DNA from 3 places in the Mesorhizobium sp. M3A.F.Ca.ET.080.04.2.1 genome. Region 1 is predicted to be linked to each of the others. Evidence: riboswitches for the same ligand, from Rfam matches in the RefSeq annotation. Region 1 holds a riboswitch; each other region holds the start of a gene.
The links. Region 1 has a riboswitch for cobalamin ahead of EJ074_RS26735 (DUF1636 family protein). Riboswitches for the same ligand answer to the same signal wherever they lie in the genome.

Region 1 (7,738 bases):
TTCGGATATTTGGCGATCCACTGCTGGGCCGCCGCCGCATTCGCCTCGTTGAAGGCAAAGGACGCTGGCTGGAGGCTGGCTTCTGCGAGACGGCGGACTGACATGATCTTCGCTTTATTGTTTCTGACTGATCCGAGTTAGTTGTAGGCGCGGTAGCATCGTTCAGACGGACTCAAAACGCACACGAACTCTTCCGGCCCGCGCTTCAAACGGACGTATTCATCATAGCGGTCGTATATCCAAGCGATCGGCTTGCAACGATAATAATCGGCATAAATCGAGGCGATGAGATTGTCATAGACGGCGCAGTTGTCTGCCGTAGGCGCCGTTCCGCCCACTAGAATACCCTCATCCATAAGCGGAACCTGCGTCTTCATGGCCCGCACTGTAAGCAAATCGCCTTCGGCAACTAGCTTGAAACCTTCATTGAGAAGATCAGCTGACGTGAGGCCACTTTCGGGCCCAGCAAGCGACGCGTCGGCCGAAACAGCAAAAAATGCTGCAGCCAGAAACGCCTTGGGTGCCCGAGTTGCCCCCACCATCACCGATCGACCTCACCAAACACGATGTCGAGGGATCCAAGCACGGCGGTGACGTCGGCCAGCATGTGGCCGCGGCACAGAAAATCCATGGCCTGCAAATGCGCGAAGCCGGGCGCGCGCAGCTTGCAGCGATAGGGTTTGTTGGTGCCGTCGGAGACGAGATAGACGCCGAACTCGCCCTTCGGCGCTTCGACCGCCGCATAGACCTCGCCGGCCGGCACGCGGTAACCCTCGGTGTAGAGCTTGAAGTGATGGATCAGCGCTTCCATGGAGCGCTTCATCGCCGCGCGCTTCGGCGGCACCACCTTGCCGTCGAGATTGGACACGGGGCCAGTGCTTTCCTTGCCGAGCAGCAGATCGATGCACTGGCGCATGATCTTCGCCGACTGGCGCATCTCTTCCATGCGCACGAGGTAGCGGTCGTAGCAATCGCCGTTCTTGCCGATCGGGATGTCGAAATCCATCTCGGAATAGCATTCATAGGGCTGTGACTTGCGCAGGTCCCAGGCCGCGCCCGAGCCGCGCACCATCACGCCCGAGAAACCCCAGGCCCAGGCATCCGCCAGCGAGACCGTGCCGATATCGACATTGCGCTGCTTGAAGATGCGGTTGGGCGTGAGCAGCGCGTCGAGGTCATCGATCGACTTCAGGAACGGGTCGATCCACTTGCCGATGTCCTCGATCAGCTGCGGCGGCAGATCCTGGTGAACGCCGCCCGGCCGGAAATAGGCCGCATGCATGCGCGAACCGGAGGCGCGCTCGTAGAAGACCATCAGCTTCTCGCGCTCGACGAAGCCCCACAGCGGCGGAGTCAGCGCGCCGACGTCCATCGCCTGCGTCGTCACATTGAGGATGTGCGACATGATGCGGCCGATTTCGGAATAGAGAACGCGGATCAACTGCCCGCGCTTCGGCACCTCGATACCGAGCAGTCGCTCGGCGGCGAGCGCGAAGGCGTGCTCCTGGTTCATCGGCGCGCAATAATCAAGCCGGTCGAGGTAAGGCACGGCCTGCAGATAGGTCTTGGCCTCGATCAGCTTCTCGGTGCCGCGATGCAATAGCCCGATATGCGGATCGACGCGATCGACCACCTCGCCGTCCAGTTCCAGCACTAGGCGCAAAACGCCATGTGCCGCAGGATGCTGCGGACCGAAGTTGATGTTGAAGTTGCGGACGGAGGTTTCAGCCATGGATCGCCCTTGGCGAATAGTGAATGGTGAATGGTGAATGGTGAACGGTCATTCGCGCTCTCCATCGAGCGACCGCACGAACGAGACCAAGCGTTTGCCGAGTCTGGTATATCCCGGCTCCATAGTTGCGACCTGCTCCTTGGACAACAGTCCAACGCGTCCGCAGAGCATGGTATGCGTTTCCAGTTCCTTCAACGAGCCTTGCGCTATGCGAAGGAATTGGATGAATGGCCGGCGCTGTGCGCGACCGAAACCTTCCGCAATGTTCGCCGGAATAGAAGCTGCACATCGCCGCATCTGGGCCGCTAATCCGAACATTTCCTCGCGCGGAAACCCACGCGTCAATGCGTAAACGGACTCGGCGATATCCATCGCCTCCTGCCAGACGATGAGATCGCGATAGTCGCGTATCTTTTCCGGCGTCTCGTCCATTCACCATTCACTATTCACCATTTACTCACTGTTTCGCCTTCTCATCGCCCGGAAGAACGTAATCCGTTCCCTCCCATGGGCTCAAAAAGTCGAAGTTTCTAAATTCCTGCTTCAATTCCACCGGCTCGTAGATGACCCGCTTGGCTTCGTCGTCGTAGCGCACCTCGACGAAGCCGGTCAGCGGGAAATCCTTGCGTAGCGGGTGACCCTCGAACCCGTAATCGGTGAGGATGCGGCGCAGGTCCGGATGGCCGGAGAAGAGTACGCCGTAGAGGTCGTAGGTCTCGCGCTCAAACCAGTCGGCGCCGGGATAGACGGCGGTCAGTGACGGCACCAACGTCTCCTCGTCGGCCTGCACCTTGAGACGAATGCGGACATTCTGCTTCGGCGACAACAGGTGATAGACGACGTCGAAGCGCCTGTCCCGCGACGGATAATCGGCGCCGCTGATGTCGATGAACGAGACGAACTGGCAGCGCGGATCGTCGCGCAGGAAGGTCGCAACCTCGATCAGATTGCCGGGCTCGACGGAAACGGTCAGCTCGCCATAGGCTAGCACCGCATCGCCGATGCGGCCGGTGAGCTTCTCGCCGAGATAGGTGGAGAGTTCGTTCAACGCCAGGGTCATCGGCTCACCGTTCGATCGTGCCGGTGCGGCGGATCTTCTTCTGCAGCAGAAGAATGCCGTAAAGCAGCGCCTCCGCGCTCGGCGGGCAGCCGGGCACATAGATGTCGACCGGCACGATGCGGTCGCAGCCTCGCACCACCGAATAGGAATAATGGTAGTAGCCGCCGCCATTGGCGCAGGAGCCCATCGAGATGACGTAGCGCGGCTCCGGCATCTGGTCGTAGACCTTGCGCAGCGCCGGCGCCATCTTGTTAGTCAGCGTGCCGGCGACGATCATGATGTCGGACTGGCGCGGGGACGCGCGCGGCGCGACGCCGAACCTCTCCGAGTCATAGCGCGGCATCGAGGTGTGGATCATCTCGACCGCGCAGCAGGCGAGACCGAAGGTCATGAACATCAGCGAGCCGCTGCGCGCCCAGGTGATCAGCGCCTCGGTGGAGGTGACGAGAAAACCCTTGTCGGCCAGCTCATTGTTGATTTCGAGGAAGAAGGGATCGTCCTCCCCCACCGGCCTGCCGGTGTTGGGATCGATGATGCCCTTGGGCTTCGGCGCGACGAGGGTGCCTGAACTCTCGTTCAATCCCATTCCAGCGCTCCTTTTTTCCATTCATAGGCAAAGCCGATGGTGAGCACCACCAGGAACACCATCATCGACCAGAAGCCGAGCATGCCGAGCTTGGCGAAGGACACCGCCCAGGGGAACAGGAAGGCCACCTCGAGATCGAAGATGATGAACAGGATCGACACCAGGTAGAAGCGGATGTCGAATTTCATGCGGGCATCGTCGAACGAGTTGAACCCGCACTCATAGGCGGAAAGCTTTTCCGGATCGGGATTGCGGTAGGCCACCAGAAACGGCGCGATGATCAGCGCCAGCCCAACGACCAGCGCCACGCCGATGAACAGCACAATAGGAAGATATGAACTTAGAAGTGCGCTCATGAGCGGATTTCCGTTGGCGGGCAATTCACTTGATTACAGCAACACACCCTATTGCGGAAGCGTGACAGATTAACCGCTGAACCGTTTTAGGGGGCCCTTGCTGCAACGCGGCGAGGGTTAGCGCAGCGTATCCGGCGAAGCAAGTCAAACCTTGCTCAAAACGCGGCCCTTGGCGCCATATCGGAAGAAACTGAACCGATCGGCTCCTGTTTGATTTCCTTCGTTTTTTACTCCACTTTTCTCTCCTGACACATCTGCCGCCATTTGGCTGCTAGCATGGTAGGAATCACCGGCCGGAAATCCGGGTAGAAGGGATCAGGGGCAAGGCACCTGGATGAAGGAACAAGTCTCGCTCGCCACGGCCAGGCGCGTCGCGCTCAGCGCCCAGGGCTTCAACGATGCGCGACCGGCCGGCACGCCGGATCGCCGGCACCTCGCCCGCGTGCTTTCCCGGACCGGCCTGCTCCAGATCGATTCCGTCAGCGCCGTTGTCCGAGCCCACTATATGCCGCTCTATTCGCGCCTCGGTCCCTATCCGCTTTCGCTGCTCGACAACGCTGCGCTCAATCGCAGGCGCACCGTTTTCGAATATTGGGCGCATGAAGCGTCCTTCCTGCCGGTCGAGACTTATCCGCTGATGCGCTGGCGCATGCAGCGTGCCGAGCGCGGCGAGGAAATGTATCTCGGCCTTGCCAAATGGGGTCGTGAGCGCAAGCAGATGATCGACGAGATCTACAGGCAGGTCGCCGACCGAGGACCGATCGCCGCCTCCGACATCGAGGGCCACAAGGGCAATGGCGGCTGGTGGGGATGGAGCGAGGCCAAGCACGCCTTCGAATGGCTGTTCTGGGCCGGCCGCATCACCACCGCCTACCGGCGCGGCTTCGAACGCTATTACGACCTGCCGGAGCGTGTTCTGCCGCAGGCTGTCCTCGACCTGCCTGTGCCTTCGGTTGAGGACGCCCATCGCGAATTGCTGCGCATTTCCGCCCGCGCCCATGGCATCGCCACCTATGGCGATCTGCGCGATTATTTCCGCCTGGCGCCGGGCGACACGAAGGACCGCATCGAGGAACTGGTCGAGATGGGCGAACTGCTGCCGATGAAAGTGGAAGGATGGGACAAGACCGCCTATCTCCACAAAGACGCCCGCTTTCCGCGCCGCATCGACGCGCGCGCCCTGCTTGCGCCCTTCGACCCCGTCGTCTTCGAACGCACGCGCACCGAAAAGCTGTTCGGCTTTCGCTACCGCATCGAGATCTACACGCCGGCCGAAAAGCGCCAGTACGGCTACTACGTGCTGCCCTTCCTGCTCGGCGACCGCATCGTGGCGCGTGTCGATCTGAGAGCCGACCGTCCGGCCGGCGTCTTGCGCGTCCACGCTGCTTATGCCGAACCCGGCGCACCGCCCGAGACGGCCGCCCAGCTCTTCGACGAGTTGAAGCAGATGCAGGGCTGGCTTGGCCTCGACAGCATCGAAATAACGCCGGCCGGTGACCTCGGCCCGGCGCTGGCCGACATCGCGGTGTCGTAGCCGCGCGTTGACAGGCCGGTACCTCTAAGCCTAAATCCGCCGCAGACGGTCTTCTCCCGGCAAAGGGAGGAGCCAAGAGGGAATGCGGTGCGGGCTTACAAAATCCCAAATCCGCGGCTGTCCCCGCAACTGTAAGCGACGAGCCTCGGCCGAACACCACTGGGCATTCCCGGGAAGGCGGCATCGAGGCGATGACACGCGAGCCAGGAGACCTGCCGTCTGAGACTTTACGTATCCGAACGCCCGGCGGGTTTTCCGGGCAAGGAGCCTGGTTTTGGATCGCAACGGCAGTTTTCCGGCCAATATCGCGGACTTTGCGTCCGAACCTGACGACGCCTTGGCAGGCGTCACCGTCATCGTCTGCTCGTCCTGCCGCGACGAGACCGGATCGGATGCGCATCCGCGCGCCGGCGCCCAGTTGGCCGAAGACGCGCGCCGTGCCGCATCGGGCGAAAGAGTCCGCATTCGAACGGTCGAATGCCTCGGCAACTGCAAGCGCCGTCTGAGCGCAGCACTTTTGCGCGACGGTTGCTGGAGCTACGTCTTCGGCGACCTCGACACGACCAGCGGCACCGATCTCGTCACCGGAGCAAAACTTTTCGCCACCTCGACCGATGGCCTCATCCCGTGGCGCGGCAGGCCCGATTCCCTCAAGCGCGGTCTGGTTGCCCGCCTCCCTCCCCTCGACCTCCTGAAGGACTGACCTATGGACGCCCCTAATTCGCCCAATCTTTCCCGTGTTCCCTGCACCGTCGTCACCGGCTTTCTCGGCGCCGGCAAGACGACGCTGATCCGCAACCTGCTTGAAAATGCCAAGGGCAAGCGGCTGGCGATCATCGTCAACGAGTTCGGCGATGTCGGCATCGACGGCGAGATCCTGAAAGGCTGCGGCGTCGATACCTGCCCGGAGGAAAACATCGTCGAACTGGCCAATGGCTGCATTTGCTGCACCGTCGCCGACGACTTCGTGCCGGCGCTCGACCAGATCCTGTCGCGCACGCCGAAGGTCGACCACATCCTGATTGAGACCTCCGGCCTGGCCTTGCCGAAGCCGCTGGTCCAGGCTTTTCAGTGGCCGAGCGTGAAGAGCCGCGTCACCGTCGACGGCGTCGTAGCCGTGGTCGACGGTCCGGCGCTGGCCGACGGCCGCGTCGCTTCCGACATGGATGCCCTGCAGGCGCAACGTGCCGCCGACGATTCGCTCGACCATGATGATCCGGTCGAGGAGGTGTTCGAGGACCAGATCGCCTGCGCCGACCTGATCATCCTGTCGAAGAGCGATTTGATGGACGCGGCCGGCTCGGAGCGCGCCAACGCGGTCATCGGCGAGCACGTGGCGCGCGCGGTCAAGGTCGTTCCGACCGCACAGGGCAAGGTCGACCCGTCGGTGCTGCTCGGCCTTGGCCTCGCCGTCGAAGACGACATCGAGAACCGCAAGACGCATCACGATGACGAGCTCGATCACGAGCACGACGATTTCGATTCCTTCGTCATCGATATCCCGTCGATCGCCAATCCGGATGAGCTTGCAAAGCGCGTCGCCGTTGCCGCCGAGCAGGAAAACGTGCTGCGCGTCAAAGGTTTCGTCGAGGTCGGCGGCAAGCCGATGCGGCTGCTGCTGCAGGCCGTTGGCCCGCGCGTCAACCATTATTACGACCGCGCCTGGACGGCGGAAGACGACCGCCGTTCGCGGCTGGTCGTCATCGGCCTCAAGGGGCTGAACCGCCCGGCGATCGAGCGTATCCTCGCCGGCTGAGGCCGATACGAAAGCCCGACACGACAAGCAATGCATATCCTCATCACGACATCCGCTTCGCTCGACGACCTCGCCGAGCCGATCGACCTCAGGCAGACGCCTGCGGATGTCGTGGCGCTGTCCTTCACCGACAGCGACCTCGCCGGTCTGGCTGCCGCCTGGAAGGGGAATGCGGAACACCTTCCGTCGATGCGGCTCGCGGCTTTGCGCGACCTCCGCCATCCAATGTCAGTCGATTTGTGGATCGACAGCGTCGCGCGTCATGCCAAGGTCGTTCTCGTCCGCATCCTCGGCGGCTATGACTGGTGGCGTTACGGCTGTGACCAGCTTGCGGCGGTGGCGCGCGACCGCGGCATAAAACTGGCGCTGCTGCCCGGCGAAAGCCATGACGAGGACCTGCGGCTGATCGAAGGCTCGACCTTGCCGCGTGCCGAACTCGACGCCCTGCTCGGCTATTTCCGCGAAGGCGGCCCGGCCAATATGGCGACGCTGGTTCAGAGATTGGCGCGGCTTGCCGGATCGGATGCGGCGGTTGCTGAGCCGGTCAGCGTGCCGAAGGCTGGATTTTACGAGCCGGAACGCGGCGTGGTCCCCCTCCCCCTTGAGAGGGAGGGAAATGCTGCCCCGATCATCCCCATCCTCTTCTACCGCTCGATGCTGCTTGCGGCCGACGTCGCGCCGATCGACGCGTTGGCCGAAGCTTTGCGGGCGCAG
Region 2 (7,738 bases), 2.4 Mb from region 1:
TCGTGGCCGAAGGCGTGCCGGCGGGCCTCGGCGCGCCGATCTATGCCAAGCTCGACCAGGACATCGCCTCCGGCCTGATGTCGATCAACGCCGTCAAGGGCGTCGAGATCGGCAACGGCTTCGAGGCCGCCCGCATCACCGGCGAAGAGAACGCCGACGAGATGCGCATCGGCAATGACGGCAAGCCGGTGTTCCTGTCCAATCACGCCGGCGGCATCCTGGGCGGTATCTCGACCGGGCAGGCGATCGTCGCCCGTTTCGCCGTCAAGCCGACCTCCTCGATCCTGACGCCGCGGAAGTCGATCGACAAGGACGGCAAGGACGTCGATGTCATGACCAAGGGACGCCACGATCCATGCGTCGGCATCCGCGCCGTGCCGATCGGCGAAGCCATGGTTGCCTGCGCGATCGCGGATCATTATCTGCGGCACAGAGGACAGACAGGTAAGGGAATAGGCAGTAGGGAATAGGCAGTAGGCCGCCCGAACAGCCTTTTTCTTTCCCTACTGCCTACTGCCTATTTCCTGCGAGCGAAGCGAGCACCTTATGCCCTACGACCAGAAGAAGATCGTCGAAGCGATCCGCGCCTTCGAGCGCGGCGAGATCGTCGTCGTCATGGACGATGACGGGCGCGAGAACGAGGGCGACCTGATCGTTGCCGCCGTCCACTGCACGCCGGAAAAGATGGCCTTCATTGTCCGCAACACCTCCGGCATCGTCTGCACGCCGATGCCGCGCGAAGAGGCGCGGCGGCTGAACCTGGCGCCGATGGTGGCCGACAATGATTCCGCCCACACAACCGCCTTCACCGTCAGCGTCGATTTCAAGCACGGCACGACCACCGGCATCTCCGCCGACGACCGCACCCTCACGGTGCGCAACCTTGCCAACGGCAATGTCGGCGCCTCCGATTTCGTCCGTCCCGGTCACATCTTCCCGCTGATCGCGCGCGAGGGCGGTGTCTTGATGCGTTCGGGCCATACCGAAGCGGCGGTCGATCTGTGCAAGCTCGCCGGCCTGCCGCCGATCGGGGTCATCTCCGAACTGGTCAATGACGACGGCACCGTCAAGCGCGGCCCCGAGGTGCAGGCTTTCGCCGAGGAGCACGGCCTGAAGCAGATCTCGGTCGCCGATCTCATCGCCTATCGCCAGCGCAAGGAAACGCTGGTCGAGCGCGTCGCCTGTTCCGACATCGACACGCCCGGCGGCAAGGCGCAGGTCTTCACCTACACGCTTCCCTGGGATTCCATGCACCACGTCGCGGTTGTCTTCGGCGACATCCGCGATGGCGAGGACGTTCCGGTGCGCCTGCATTCGGAAGATGTCGTCACCGATGTCTTCGGCACCAGCCACCGGCTGGACGGCATCATGAAGGCGATGGGCGAGCGCAAGCGCGGCGTCATCGTCTATCTGCGCGAAGGCTCGGTCGGCGTCGCTCACCAGGAGCGCAAGCGGCCGGCGAGCGGCGAACGCGAGGACCACGAGGAGGCGCGCCGCCGCGAGAACGAGTGGCGCGAGATCGGCCTCGGTGCGCAGATCCTCAAGGATCTCGGCATTTCGTCGATCAACCTGATCGCCTCGCGCGAGCGCCACTATGTCGGTCTCGAGGGCTTTGGGATTCACATCGCCAAGACCGAAATCCTGTAGGTGCGATTCAGGGTGACGCTTGCGGCTCCCGAGCGGTAGCTCGAAGCCTGCTCAAGCGGGCCCTGGTCACACCACTGGCTAACCATACCGTCGAGTTTGTGCACCGGTTTTGGCAGCCGCGAGCCGCAGCCACAATTGACAAACGTGCGGGTGAGAGCATCCTCCTCGGCCATTCTCTGAGGCGGGAGAGTCGGGGTCATGTGGGACTTCAGCGTCGGCAGGTCGGTGTCCATCATGATGAGGACCTGGCCGTTCATTGCCTTTCGAATGATCGTCTATTTCGGCATCACGGTGGCCTACATCATGGCGACCGGAACCGGCGCCAGCGTCGGCTACGGGGTCGGCCACATCTCCACCGATCCCGACGGACCGATGTCGTTTGCCCTATGGGGCGGGGTTGTCGGCTTCGGCGTCGTTTCGATCGCGGTCTACTGGATCCGCGAATACATCCTCTACGTCCTCAAGGCCGGCCACATCGCCGTGATCGTCCACCTGATCGACGGCCACGACGTGCCCGACGGCCAAGGCCAGATCGCCTATGCGCGTGAGGTGGTGACCAAGCGCTTTGCCGAAGCCAACATCCTTTTCGTCGTCGACCAACTGGTGAAAGGCGCGATCCGCGCCATTTCCGGCCTGGTCGGCGGCATCGCCGCCTTCCTGCCCATTCCGGGACTCAGTGGCGTGGTCAGCTTCATCAACACCGTCATCCGCCTGTCGCTGACCTATGTCGACGAGATCATCCTCGGCTACAATATCCGCATCAATTCGAACACGCCTTTCGAGACCGCCAGGCAAGGGGTCGTGCTCTACGCGCAGAACGGCAAGCACATGGTCAAGAACGCCGTCTGGCTGGCGGTGATCATGTGGGGCGTGTCCTTCGTCATCTTCCTTTTGATGCTGGCGCCGGCCGGTGCCATCCTGTGGGTCATGCCCGGTCAGCTTGCCGGTTGGGCCTTCGTGCTGGCCATCGTCTTTGCTTGGGCTTTCAAGGCGGCCTTCATCGAGCCCTTCGCCATCGCCTCGCTGATGCAGGTCTATTTCGCCGCCATCGAGGGCCAGGCTCCCAATCCCGAATGGGACCGGCGCCTGGCCGACACCTCGTCGAAATTCAGGGAGCTTCGCGACAAGGCGCTCAATTCCTTCGGCGGCTCGCGCTGGGATGCGCCCCGGGCGGCTTGATAGCAGCCGCCTGATCAGGGCTTCGGCCGGTCGCCGACACCGAGGCTGGCGATCGCCGATTTGAGCGGTGCCTCGCCGGCGCCGCAAAACGTCTCGCTCATCACCAGTTCGGGCAAGGGCAGGCGCTTGCCCCAGCCATGTGCTTCCAGATCCGGCTTCGGCGCGAATGCCGAGACGCGGCCGACGCACAGATAGGCGATCGGCGTGACATGGTCGGGGATCGACAGCAGCCGCTTCAGCGCTTCGGTCTCGATAATGCTGACCCAGCCGACGCCGACGCCTTCGGCGCGCGCCGCCAGCCAGAAGTTCTGCACCGCGCAGACGGTGCTGTAGAGATCCATCTCCGGATTGTGCCAGCGCCCGAGCGGCGAGTTCTGCGAGCGCTGCCGGTCGCAGGTGATGCAGAGATTGAGCGCGCTTTCGCAGATGCCTTCGAGCTTCAGCTTGCGGTAGAGCGCCTGCCGCTCCGCCTCGATGGCCGGCAATTCCTGCTCGCGCGCCGCCAAAAACAGGTCGCGCACCTGGCGGCGCCGTTCGGCATCGCGGATGACGATGAAGTTCCACGGCTGCATGTAGCCGACCGACGGCGCGTGATGGGCGGCCGTCAGCAGCCGCGCCAGCACGCTGTCGTCGAGATCGTCGGCGACGAAATGGCTTCGCACGTCGCGCCGGGTGAACATCGCCCGGTAGACCGCCTCGCGCGCCAATTGGTCAAAGTCATCGCCGCCGCCGGCGGCCGCTCCTGCCTGCATCGCTTTTCCCCTTGCGACAGCAGTCCTGCGCCTGACCAAGCGCAAGACCATGTCTGCCAGGCCGGTCTTCTGGCTCGGGATCGTCCCGCGTCCGGCGCCTTCCCGTCATCGACAGTGGCTTTTGCCGGCGCGGTCCCCCTCACAGCGTTGGGCACGCCACGGAGTTCAACCGTGTTCCCGATTCTCCCGCGCGTTGCGGGCACCAGGCAGCGGCACGACCTTACCGTGAGGCGGGCGCCGCGCCAATGCCGTCAGCGACACTATCGGGCGCGAATTTTCCCCAGCCATTCGGCGCTGAAACATGGTCATCCGGGCTGCGGGTGCCTAGATTAGGCGCCATGACAACCCGTCTCTACACCCATCCGGTATTTCTGGAACACCTTACGCCACCCGGTCACCCCGAGCGGCCCGACCGTTTGCGCGCCATCGAGCGTGTGCTGGATGATGAGTCATTTTCGGCTCTGGATCGCGTCAAGGCGCCGGAAGCCGATGAGGCGACCCTTCTCTATGCCCACCCGGAGGATTTCGTTGCCCGCGTCCGCGCCGCCATTCCCGAGAGCGGCATCGTCTCGATCGACGCCGACACCAGCGCCAGCCCGAAGAGCTGGCAGGCCGCGGTGACGGCGATCGGCGCCGCCAATGCGGCCGTCGACGACGTCTTCGACGGCCGCGCCAGCAATGTCTTCGTTGCTGCGCGGCCGCCCGGCCATCATGCCGAGAAGACCACCGCGATGGGCTTTTGCCTGTTCAACACCGCGGCGATCGCGGCCCGCTACGCGCAGAAGAAGCACCAGGCCGAGCGCGTCGCCATCGTCGACTGGGACGTGCACCATGGCAACGGCACGCAGGACATTTTCTGGGACGATCCGTCGGTGCTCTATTGTTCGACCCACCAGATGCCGCTTTATCCGGGCACTGGCGCAAAGAGCGAGACCGGCGCCGGCAACATCGTCAATGCGCCGCTGGCGCCCCGCACCGGCAGCGAACTGTTCCGCGACGCCTTCCTGTCGCGCGTGCTGCCGTCGATCGACGCCTTCGCGCCCGACCTGATCATCATTTCCGCCGGTTTCGATGCGCACCATCGCGATCCGCTGGCCGAGATCAACCTGACCGAGGATGATTTCGACTGGGCGACCGGGCAACTGATGGAGCGCGCCGGGCGCCACAGCGGCAATCGGCTCGTCAGCCTGCTGGAGGGCGGCTACGATCTTCAGGGATTGGCATTTTCGGTCGCCGCCCATGTCGGGCGGCTGATGAAGGGATAGGATATGGCTGGCGAAGGCAATGAGGACGTCAAGGCGATGAGCTTCGAACAGGCGCTCGACGCACTGGAGAAGATCGTCGATGATCTGGAGCGCGGCGACGTCCCGCTCGACCAGTCGATCCGCATCTACGAGCGCGGCGAGGCGTTGAAGGCGCATTGCGATCGTCTGCTGAAGGCGGCCGAGGACAAGGTCGAGAAGATCAGGCTGTCACGCGACGGCAAGCCAGTCGGAACGGAGCCGCTGGACGCCGAGTAGGTAAAAACGGGCAAGGAGTTCACGCATGTGCCGCAACATCAAGACCCTGTTCAACTTCGAGCCGCCGGCGACCGACGACGAAGTCCATGACGCGGCGTTGCAGTTCGTGCGCAAGCTGAGCGGTTCGACCAAACCGTCAAAGCGAAACGAGCATGCCTTCAACCATGCCGTCGAAGCGATTGCCGCAGCGGCGCGTGAATTGCTCGATTCCATGGAGACCACCCAGCATCCGCGCAATCGCGAGGAAGAGGCTGCCAAGGCGAAGGCCAGGTCAGCACTCCGCTTCGCCTGAGCCATCGCATGAGCTTCTTCCCGGCCAACGATCCTGAACCCGGCGATGCCTTCGCCTGCGATCGTATCGAGTTGATGGTCGTCCCCAACGCCAAGGACATCGGCGGCTTCGAGGTTCGCCGCGCCCTGCCGACGGCAAAGCGCCGGCTGGTCGGGCCGTTCATCTTCTTCGACCGCATGGGACCGGCAATCCTGAGGGCAGGGCAGGCGCTCGACGTGCGCCCGCACCCGCATATCGGGCTGTCAACCGTCACCTATCTGTTCGATGGCAGGATCAGGCATCGCGACTCGCTCGGCACTGAAATGGTGATCGCGCCCGGCGACGTGAACCTGATGACCGCCGGGCGCGGCATCGTCCATTCCGAGCGCACCCCGGAGGAACTGCGCGGCGCGCCGATGTCGATCTCCGGCCTGCAGACCTGGCTGGCGCTTCCCGATGGCAAGGAGGAGGTCGCTCCGATCTTCGAGAACACGGCGGTGATCCGCCTGCCGAAGATCGATGCCGAAGGGATCAGCGGCCGTGTCGTCATCGGCGAATTGTCCGGGCTGCGATCGCCCGTCACGACCGCCTCCGACACGCTCTATGCCGATCTGCGGCTGGCGCCGGGCGCCAGCGTGAAAATTCCCCCCGACGCCGAGGAACGTGCCATCTACACGCTGGAAGGCGAGGTCGCGATTTCCCGCGACCGCTTCCCCGCGGAACGGCTGCTGGTCTTCAAACCGGGCGACGAGATCGTCGTTTCGTCCGAGCGGGGGGCGCATTTCATGCTGTTCGGCGGAGCCTCGCTCGGCTCCAGGCGTTATATCTGGTGGAACTTCGTTTCGTCTTCGAAAGAACGCATCGAGCAGGCAAAAGAAGAATGGAAGACAGGCCGCTTCGATATCGTTCCCGGCGATGAGGAAGAGTTCATTCCGCTGCCGGAAAGCTGAACCGCGTCACTGACACGCATTTACATTCGTCTGCCGGCGGCATATTTCGCGCATGATCAAGGCGCATATTTGTGAAGGTTGAGCAATTCCAGGAAAAGTGCGAAACGGTTTTCCGTCCGGAATTGCGTGGAAGAAAGAGCAATTCCAGGAAAAGTGTGAAACGGTTTTGCGTCCGGAATTGCGTGGAACAAAGACACAGAGCGGTCCCGTGAAACGGTTAACCTCTCTGACGCAAGGTTAAGATCTTACAGGCCGCTCCGCAGTGAACCAGAAACCCGAAACCCCGCTTCTCGACCAAGTCCGCATCCCGGCGGATTTGCGGGCGCTTGACGAAAGCGCGCTGCCGCAGCTGGCGACGGAACTGCGCGCCGAGCTGATTGATGCCGTTTCGCATACCGGCGGCCATCTTGGCGCCGGCCTCGGCGTGGTCGAGCTGACGGTCGCCCTGCATTATGTCTTCAACACGCCGCAAGACCGGCTGATCTGGGACGTCGGCCACCAGGCTTATCCGCACAAGATCCTGACCGGCCGCCGCGACCGCATCCGCACGCTGCGCCAGGAGGGCGGGCTCTCCGGCTTCACCCGGCGAGCAGAGAGCGAATACGACCCGTTTGGTGCCGCGCATTCCTCGACCTCGATTTCTGCCGGTCTCGGCATGGCGATGGGCCGCGATTTGTCGGGCGGCCGTAACAATGTCATCGCCGTCATCGGCGACGGCGCGATGTCGGCCGGCATGGCCTATGAGGCTCTGAACAATGCCGGCGCGCTCGACGCCCGCCTGATCGTCATCCTCAACGACAACGACATGTCGATCGCCCCGCCGACCGGTGCGATGAGCGCTTATCTGGCCAGGCTCGCCTCGGGCAAGGCCTATCTCGGCCTGCGCGATTTCGGCAAGAAATTGTCGTCCTATCTCGGTAAGCGCGCAGATCGCGCCATCACGCGCGCCGTCGAGCATGCGCGCGGCTACGTCACCGGCGGCACGCTGTTCGAGGAGATGGGCTTCTACCACATCGGTCCGATCGACGGGCACAATCTCGAGCACCTGATCCCGGTGCTGAAGAACGTGCGCGACAATGCCGATGGTCCGGTGCTGATCCATGTCGTGACGCAGAAGGGCAAGGGCTACGCGCCGGCCGAAGCCGCCGCCGACAAGTACCACGGCGTCAACAAGTTCGACGTCATCACCGGCGCGCAGGCCAAGGCGCCGGCCAACGCGCCAAGCTACACCAAGGTGTTCGCCGAGAGCCTGATCCAGGAGGCGCGCGAGGACGACCGCATCGTGGCGATTACCGCCGCCATGCCGAGCGGCACCGGCCTCGACCTCTTTGGCGAGGTGTTCCCGGCCAGGACCTTCGATGTCGGCATCGCCGAGCAGCATGCGGTGACCTTCGCCGCCGGTCTCGCCACCGAGGGCTA
Region 3 (7,738 bases), 1.6 Mb from region 1:
CCGAAGCGCATTTCTTGCGGAGCGTTCTCGAGCGAAACCTTGACCTGGAAAGTGCGGGTCGCGGCATCGGCCATCGGCGCGATCTCGCGGACGGTGCCGATCGCGGTGATCGCCGGATTGCTGAGCAGCGAGACAGTGACCTGCGGTGGCCGCTTCGTGTCGGGCGTGTTGGCGAAGGCGGCTTCCGCGATCGAGAACACCGCGTCGCGCCCGCTCGGATCGGCAACGCGCACCACCATCTGGCCGACAGCGACCGACTGTCCGGCCTCGGCACCGGTGGCGGTGACGATGCCGTCGAATTCAGCATGCAGTTCGGTATAGGCGACCTGGTCCTTGGCCATCTCGAAGGCGATGTTCGCCGATTTGAGCTTGGCCTGCGCCGAGCGCAAATTCTTCAGCGTCGCGTCGTAAGTGGCGCGCGTGGTGAACCCTTTGGCGAGCAGCGCGCCGATGCGGACCTCGGCGGCGCTTGCTTCGACGAGCACGGCTTGCGCCGCCGCGACATCGGCCTCGGCGCTGGCGAGCCGGTTGCGATAATCCTGGTCTTCGATGCGGGCGAGCACCTCACCCTTCTTCACCGTCGAGCCGATCTCGGCGATGCGTTCGAGCAGCTTGCCGGATACGCGGAAGCCGAGGTCGCTTTCGAGCCGCGGCCGTATCTCACCGACGGCCGTGCGGGTGTCGGCGCTGCGGGTCGGGGCGACCGCCATGGCCTTGACCAGTTTCATCTCCGGCGCGGCGGGCTTTGCGTTCGAGGCCTCGCTGCGTGCGCCGTGCCAAACCATGGCGGCGCCGCAGGCGAGGATGGCGATCGAGCCGGCGACAAGGCGGCGCCTCAGCGGCCTGTTATGGAAAAGTGCGGCAATCATGTTGTCTCCGTGACCAAGGTTGCGGTCGCGCCGGGAGGATGCTGCGACCGGAAAATGTTGGCTGGGAGCGATCGGCGTTTTGGCCGGTCTTTCGCCAGCCCGATCTTTTTGCGTTTTCGGGCCCGCGAAATCCCGAACGCTTTCTGAAGTTTTTCCGATGTTTGGCTGAGGCAGTGCCGGAAATCGGGATTTTCGCAAGCCGGCGAGATTGCACGGAAGCCAGTTGCGACTCGTGCGCGGGCGACCTAGGATGGCTGCGTCATGGTCCCGAGCCGCAAGGCGAAGGGTGAAAAGGGAACACGGTGAGATCCGCCTCGGGTCGATGCCGTGGCTGCCCCCGCAACTGTGAGCGGCGAGCTCCATCTGAAAACCACTGGCCGACAAGGCTGGGAAGGCGGATGGCGCGGCGACCCGCGAGCCAGGAGACCTGCCATCGACACGAGTTGACCGGACGGGGTGTGCCGGGAGGAGACGCGGCGCCGGTCTGTCAGCCGGCCGTCCAGCATCCTTCCGTCGCCATTTGGAGAGTGACGGAATGTTGGACGGCTCCATCGATCGCCACGAGTGCGCGCCCTGCCGAAGCTATTTGCTCGGATCAGCCGGCCTGATTCGAAAAGCCGTTCGGGAGAAGCTCCATGACTGAGCTTCTCGAAGCTCGCAGCCTGACGGCCGTGGCAGGCGGCAAGCTCCTGGTCGATGGCGTCAGCCTGTCGCTCACTCCGGGCGAACGGCTGGCCATCGTCGGGCCTAACGGTGCCGGCAAAACCACGCTCTTGCGCATGCTGTGTGGTGCTCTGCGGCCGGCCAGCGGCGAGGTGCGCCTGGCCGGACGCCGGCTGGATAGGATCACGCAGGGCGAGCGTGCACTCAGCATGGCCGTCGTCGGCCAGGCCGACCAGCCTGATCCGCGGGTTACTCTCATCGACTATGTCGAGCTTGGCCGCGTCCCGCATATCGGCATCAGGCGCAAGCGCGAGGATCGCGATATCGTCGTGGATGCGCTGCGCCGGACCGGACTCTTGCCGCTGCTTTGCCGCACGATCGGCTCGCTGTCCGGTGGCGAACGGGAACGTGCGCAACTCGCCCGTGCCATGGCGCAGGAGCCAAAAATCCTGTTCCTCGACGAACCGACCAACCATCTCGATCCGCGCGCCCGCGGCGACCTTCTCGACCTTGTCGCGGACTTCGGCATGACCGTCGTTGCCGTGCTGCACGACCTGTCGCTGGTGGCGCCCTTCGCCACCACGGTGGCGGTGATGAACAATGCCCGGCTGCATGCGCTGGCGCCGCCGCGCGAGGCGCTTGACGCCCAGCTCGTGCGCCAGGTCTTCGGCATCGATGTGCTGCGTCTGCCGCATCCGACAGAAGACCGCGAGCTCACCGTCTTCGACCTTGCCAACGGCGCATCCTCGCCATCCTGAACCTGTCCAAACAAAGGAGCACCTGTCCCTTGAAACGCATCGCGCTGTCGTTTGCCTTTTTGCTCGCCGCCTCGCCGGCCTTCGCTTTTCCGGTCACCATCGACAGCTGCGGCAAGCCGCTGACCTTCGAGGCGCCGCCAAAGCGTGCCGTCATTCACGACCTCAACATGGCCGAGATGGCCTTCGCGCTGAAGCTGCAGTCCTCGATCGTCGGTCTCACCGGCATCACCGGCTGGTACAAGGTCGGGCCGGAGTTCAAGGCCGCGCAGGGCTCGATCCCGGAACTCGCGCCGAAATATCCGACGCTCGAGAATCTGATCGCCGTGCAGCCCGATTTCTTCTTCGCCGGCTGGTACTACGGCATGAAGCCGGGCGGCGAGGTAACGCCGGACACACTCGCCCCGCACGGCATCAAGACGCTGGTGCTGACCGAAAGCTGCGTCCACCTCGACAAGGACCGACCTGCCGCCTCGATGGACCTGCTCTATGGCGACGTCGAGAAGCTGGGCAAGATCTTCGGCAAGGAGGCCGATGCTCAAAAGCTCGTCGCTGGCTGGAAGGCCGAGCTCGCCGACATCACGGCGAAAATTGGCAACGCCAAGGGCACCCGCGTCTTCCTCTATGATTCCGGCGAGGACAAGCCTTTCACCGCCGGCAGGTTCGCCATCCCGAATGCCATGATCGCAGCCGCCGGCGGCGAGAACATCATGGCCGACATGGAGACGAGCTGGGGCAACACCGACTGGGAGACGGTCGCCTCGCGCAATCCGCAATTCCTCATCCTGCTCGATTACCAGGACGGCGGCGGCTACAAGAAACTGCTCGATTTCCTCAAGGCCCATCCAGCGATGAAAGAGACCGACGCCGTCAAGAACGAGCGCTTCGTGGCACTGCGCTACGCCGAGCTGACGCCCGGTCCCGCCAATATCGAAGCGATCGGCAAGATCGCCAGGGCCATGCATCCGGAAGCGTTTTAGGTCTTGAGCTGAGCTGGGAGTGTTATTGTTGACGGATCGCCTGACGACGTGAATCTACACCACCGATCGTTCGTCTTGTCGATAGCCCTGGGCGCGGCTCTCCTGGTCGCGCTCGCCCTGCTGTCGATCGCCTATGGCTCGACATTGATACCTTTGCGCGAGGTCCTCGGCGCGCTGGCGCATACCGCCGGGCTGGATGGCCCCGCCGTTCCCGGACCCGTGGGCAGCATCGTCGTCGACCTCAGGCTGCCGCGCACCCTGCTGGCGATCGCGGTCGGCGCCGGCCTTGGCGCCGTCGGTGCGCTGCTGCAGACCGTCAGCCGCAACGACCTAGCCGATCCGTTCCTGTTCGGCCTCTCCTCCGGCGCCGCTGCCGGCGCCGTTTCGGTCATCACCGCCTTCGGCGACAGGTTTGGAATATGGACCTTGCCGGTGGCGGCGTTCACCGGCGGCATATTGGCGGCGACAATCGTGCTGCTCCTGGTCTCACGGGTGAGGGGGCAGGGCCCCGAGCGGCTGATCCTTGCCGGGCTCGCCGTATCCTTCATGTTCACCGCGCTTACCAACTATCTCGTCTTCGCCGGCGACCAGCGCGCCGCCCATTCGGTGCTGTTCTGGACCATGGGCGGGCTTGGGCTTGCCCGCTGGGACAATATCGGGCTGGCGGCGCTGGGCGCCGGAATCATCCTCGCCTACGGCCTCTGGAACCACCGCCGCTTGGACGCCTTCCTCGCCGGCGAAAGCGCTGCCGAAAGCCTCGGCGTGCCGGTGGCGCGCATGCGCCGGACGACGTTCCTTGTCGCCGCCTTGGCCACTGCCATCCTCGTCGCGGTCGCCGGTGTCATCGGCTTCGTCGGGCTGATGATCCCGCATCTCGGCCGGCCGCTGGCTGGTCCGCTGCATCGGCCGCTGATTGCAGTCTGCGCGCTGTTCGGCGCGATCCTGCTGCTGGCCAGCGATCTGCTCGCCCGCACGCTGCTGCCGCCGCAGGAATTGCCGATCGGCATCATCACCAGCTCGCTCGGCGCCTTCTTCGTCGTCACGCTCCTGATGCGCAGGCGGATCTAGCCGGCGGATCAAACCGTCCAGAAATAGCGCACGATGTGGAAGAAGATCGGTGCGGCGAAGACCAGGCTGTCGGTGCGGTCCAGCATGCCGCCATGGCCCTCGATCAGGTGGCCCCAGTCCTTGACGCCCTGGTCGCGTTTGATCGCGGAGGCGACGAGCCCGCCGAGGAATCCCATCGCGCAGGCGATGAAGGCGACGGCCGAGGCCTGCAGCGGTGAGAACGGCGTGATGAAGGCGAGCAGCGCGCCGAGCAGGCTCGACGCGACCAGTCCGCCGATCAGGCCTTCCCAGGTCTTCGACGGCGAGACCGTCGGCGAGAAGCGGTGTTTCCCGAACAGCTTGCCGAAGATGTACTGCAGCACGTCGCTGCCCTGCACGACGATGATCAGGAAGGCGATCAGCAGAAGGTTGCGGCCTTCGAAACCCGGCACGTTGAGCGTCAGCAGGGCAGGGACGTGGCTGACGCAGTAGACCGAGATCATGATCGCCCATTGCTGAGCCGAGACGCGTTCCAGGAAGCGTTCGGTGTCGCCATGCAGCGCCGTGATCGCCGGCATCAAAAGGAAGCAATAGACCGGGATGAAGATGACGAAGAGCCCATACCAGGCGGTCCACACCAGCCAGTACTGGACCGGTATGACGATGCCGAACATGCCGAGCAGCACCCAATGGTCGCTACGGCGGCTGTGCGTCAGCGTCACGAATTCGCGCAGCGCCGCGAACGAGATCAGCGCGAACAGGATCGTCATGCCGTAACGGCCGAAGAAGAAGGCGACCGTCATCAGCGCCACCATCACCCACCAGGCGTTGATGCGCTGGGTGAGGTTGACGAGCGTCGCGCTGAGCGGCTTCGGCGCGCGCATCGAAAGGATGCCGGAGGTGACGCTGGCGGTGCTCAGCACCACGAAAAGGCCGATGATCAGTATGCTGATTTCGTGGCGCATCAATCGTCTCGTTCGGGGCGCGGATTGAGCGCCAGAAGTTCGGCCCGGGCGCGCTCGAGAAAGGCGCGGCGCTCCTCGCCCGGCGCCACCGACACCGGCGCGCCGAAGACGACGCGGCAGAGCAGCGGCACCGGCAGGAACTGGCCCTTGGGCAGCACGCGCGACATGTTCTCGATCCAGCAGGGGATGAGCTCGACGTCCGGGCGCGCCATCGACAGATTGTAGAGCCCGGAGCGGAACGGCAGCAGCTCGTCGCTCATGTTGCGGGTGCCTTCCGGGAAGATGATCAGCGAGTGGCCCTGGTCGAGCACCGAGAGCATGACCGAGATCGGGTTCTCTTCCGGACTGGTCCATTGCCTGCTGATCAGCACGGAGGACAGCATGTCCTCAGCGATGAAGCGGCGCAGCCGCGACTTGCCCCAATATTCGGCCGCGGCGATGGCGTGCGTGATGGCCCGCTCCTTCTCGCTGAGGCAGGCCGACAGCAGGATGAAATCGCCATGGCTGGTGTGGTTGGCGAAATAGATGCGCTGCCGCTCCGACGGCTGGCTGCCGCTCCAGATCGGGCGCACGCCGGTCACCGCCCAGGCCAGCGCCGACAGGCCGACGGAGGTCGCCGTCTGCAACAAGGTGAATGTCCTGAGCGAGAGCCTGCTCATCGCGGCATCCAGAAACCGGCCGTCAGGAACGCAACGACGAAGATCGCAAAGGCGATCCGCTGCCGGGTGAGCAGGCGGCGCGTGCCGGCGATACGGTCGTCGAGGGGGCGCTTGTTGGCCGGAGCGGGCTTCAGCCGCATGCGCGCCAGAAGGTCGTCGACGGCGGCGCCTCCGGAAACCTCGTCGTCATGAGTTGCCATCAGCCGGAACAGCAGCGCGTCGAAGACGAGAAGCGCGGAAAGCCCCAGCACCACGACGGCACTCGCCGAGGCCACCAAAAGCGCCAGCACCGCGAGCGGTGCCTGGAACGCGCCGCGCGCCGAGGCGACCAGCGGCGCGACACTGTCGCAGGCGATCACGACGGCAGCCGGCCATGCTGCCTGCTTCACCAGCATGGCCGCAAACCGGCCGGTCCGTTCCCGATAGGCGCCGTCCGTCATGCCGGCTCGTCCAGTCCGATCTGAAGATGCACCGGACGACCGGACGCGGCGAGTTGCCTGCGCGCCTGCGCCGGCGTACGCGAGCGGCCGGTGGCGACCAGCCATGCGGCGACGACGGTGGCGCTGCGCTGGAAGCCGAGCGCGCAGCAGACGAGCACCGTGCCTTCCCTGCGCGCCGGCTCGATCGCACCCGCCGCCTGGTCGAGCCTGTCTGCGGGCGGCGGCAGCAGGTCGAGCATGGGGAGGCTGATCCAGCGGCCCACGGCCCCACGCGGCCGCTCCAACTCGGCGGCAAGATCGATCACCGTGCCGAAGCGGTTGGCTTCGCCGGCTGCGGGAAAACGTCCGAGGAAGACGCCGTCGCTGACTGCCACTACCGGCGGCAGCTTGCGTGTCCATGCCAGAACGTTGAGTCTGGCGCCCAGGCGATAGGGCCAAAGCACGACACGGCTTGCCAGCGACACATGGCCGTCCGCTGTCTTCTGGAACACCTTGGCGCCGGCTCCGGCATAGCCGAAGGCGACGATCGCCAGCGCCAGCGCCGGCCACAAAAGGACAAGCGCGACAGCGCAAAAAAAGACGCCGATGGCGGCGCCGGCCAGAGCGAGGGCAGCACCCGTCGCGTAATACAGGGAAAGCCGCCGCGCCTTGGCATCGGCGGTCAGGCGGAAACCGGCAAGCGGCAGCTCGCCCTTGGCCGGAAACAGCCACAGCGCAAGGAACCCGAGCAACGCGCCGGTCGGGATGTCGATGAAATGGTGCTGCCACGTCGTCAGCACCGAGGCGCCGATCAGGAAGCACCAGCCGTGCCAGATCGGCAGGAGGATCCCGCCGAGGCGCTGGCGCCAGTGATCCCAGATGATCACCAGAAGCGCAATGTGCAGGGAAGGGGCCTGGTTGAAGGGCTTGTCGAAGCCGCCGAGCACGGCAAACAGGAAACCTGGCACTCCGCTCGTTGCCGGGCGCACGAAGGTCGCAGTCAGCGGAAACAGGATGAAGCAGCCGACGGCGACGATCTGCGCGGCCAGGTAGCGGCCGGCCAGCCGGTCGACACCCTGCCTGCTCCCGTTGAGCAGGAGCGACAGCCCGTAGAACAGGTTGATCGACCAGTAGGGCACGATGGTCCAGGCGAGGAACGGCACCGCGTGCTCCCAGGAGAAGACGATGCTGCCGACATGGTCGCGCGTCGAGGCCAGCCAGTTTGCGAAGCCGTAGGTCGAATAGAAGAACGGCGCCAGGAAGGCGAGCCAGAGCGCTGCTCGGACGACGATCCGGCTGTAGGGCTCGGGAGTTGCTGTGGAGGCTTGAAGGCGCTGCGCCTCGGTACCGGTTGGCATGCCTGGACCGTCCTAAACCCGCC

Region 2: it holds a riboswitch for cobalamin, as region 1 does, so the genes downstream of both, bluB (5,6-dimethylbenzimidazole synthase) here and EJ074_RS26735 (DUF1636 family protein) in region 1, are expected to answer to the same signal.
Region 3: it holds a riboswitch for cobalamin, as region 1 does, so the genes downstream of both, EJ074_RS04760 (ABC transporter ATP-binding protein) here and EJ074_RS26735 (DUF1636 family protein) in region 1, are expected to answer to the same signal.

Annotation. Positions count from the first base shown of each region.
Region 1 is NZ_CP034451.1:5,609,881-5,617,618, reverse strand. It holds gene EJ074_RS26775 (NADH-quinone oxidoreductase subunit E) at 1-104, opposite strand, end outside; gene EJ074_RS26770 (hypothetical protein) at 138-542, opposite strand; gene EJ074_RS26765 (NADH-quinone oxidoreductase subunit D) at 542-1,732, opposite strand; gene EJ074_RS26760 (four helix bundle protein) at 1,781-2,164, opposite strand; gene EJ074_RS26755 (NADH-quinone oxidoreductase subunit C) at 2,190-2,792, opposite strand; gene EJ074_RS26750 (NADH-quinone oxidoreductase subunit B) at 2,797-3,378, opposite strand; gene EJ074_RS26745 (NADH-quinone oxidoreductase subunit A) at 3,369-3,734, opposite strand; gene EJ074_RS26740 (winged helix-turn-helix domain-containing protein) at 4,069-5,268, shown strand; cobalamin riboswitch at 5,298-5,503, shown strand; gene EJ074_RS26735 (DUF1636 family protein) at 5,543-5,971, shown strand; gene cobW (cobalamin biosynthesis protein CobW) at 5,975-7,024, shown strand; gene cobN (cobaltochelatase subunit CobN) at 7,055-7,738, shown strand, end outside.
Region 2 is NZ_CP034451.1:1,837,742-1,845,479, reverse strand. It holds gene aroC (chorismate synthase) at 1-470, shown strand, start outside; gene ribB (3,4-dihydroxy-2-butanone-4-phosphate synthase) at 547-1,647, shown strand; gene EJ074_RS09015 (hypothetical protein) at 1,846-2,826, shown strand; gene bluB (5,6-dimethylbenzimidazole synthase) at 2,841-3,578, opposite strand; cobalamin riboswitch at 3,620-3,800, opposite strand; gene EJ074_RS09005 (histone deacetylase family protein) at 3,917-4,843, shown strand; gene EJ074_RS09000 (exodeoxyribonuclease VII small subunit) at 4,847-5,098, shown strand; gene EJ074_RS08995 (DUF2277 domain-containing protein) at 5,124-5,390, shown strand; gene EJ074_RS08990 (pirin family protein) at 5,399-6,319, shown strand; gene dxs (1-deoxy-D-xylulose-5-phosphate synthase) at 6,582-7,738, shown strand, end outside.
Region 3 is NZ_CP034451.1:1,023,283-1,031,020, reverse strand. It holds gene EJ074_RS04765 (efflux RND transporter periplasmic adaptor subunit) at 1-869, opposite strand, end outside; cobalamin riboswitch at 1,115-1,319, shown strand; gene EJ074_RS04760 (ABC transporter ATP-binding protein) at 1,505-2,290, shown strand; gene EJ074_RS04755 (ABC transporter substrate-binding protein) at 2,320-3,267, shown strand; gene EJ074_RS04750 (iron ABC transporter permease) at 3,349-4,335, shown strand; gene EJ074_RS04745 (phosphatidate cytidylyltransferase) at 4,344-5,279, opposite strand; gene EJ074_RS04740 (lysophospholipid acyltransferase family protein) at 5,279-5,938, opposite strand; gene EJ074_RS04735 (hypothetical protein) at 5,935-6,378, opposite strand; gene EJ074_RS04730 (phosphatase PAP2/dual specificity phosphatase family protein) at 6,375-7,715, opposite strand; gene EJ074_RS04725 (bifunctional alpha/beta hydrolase/class I SAM-dependent methyltransferase) at 7,728-7,738, opposite strand, start outside.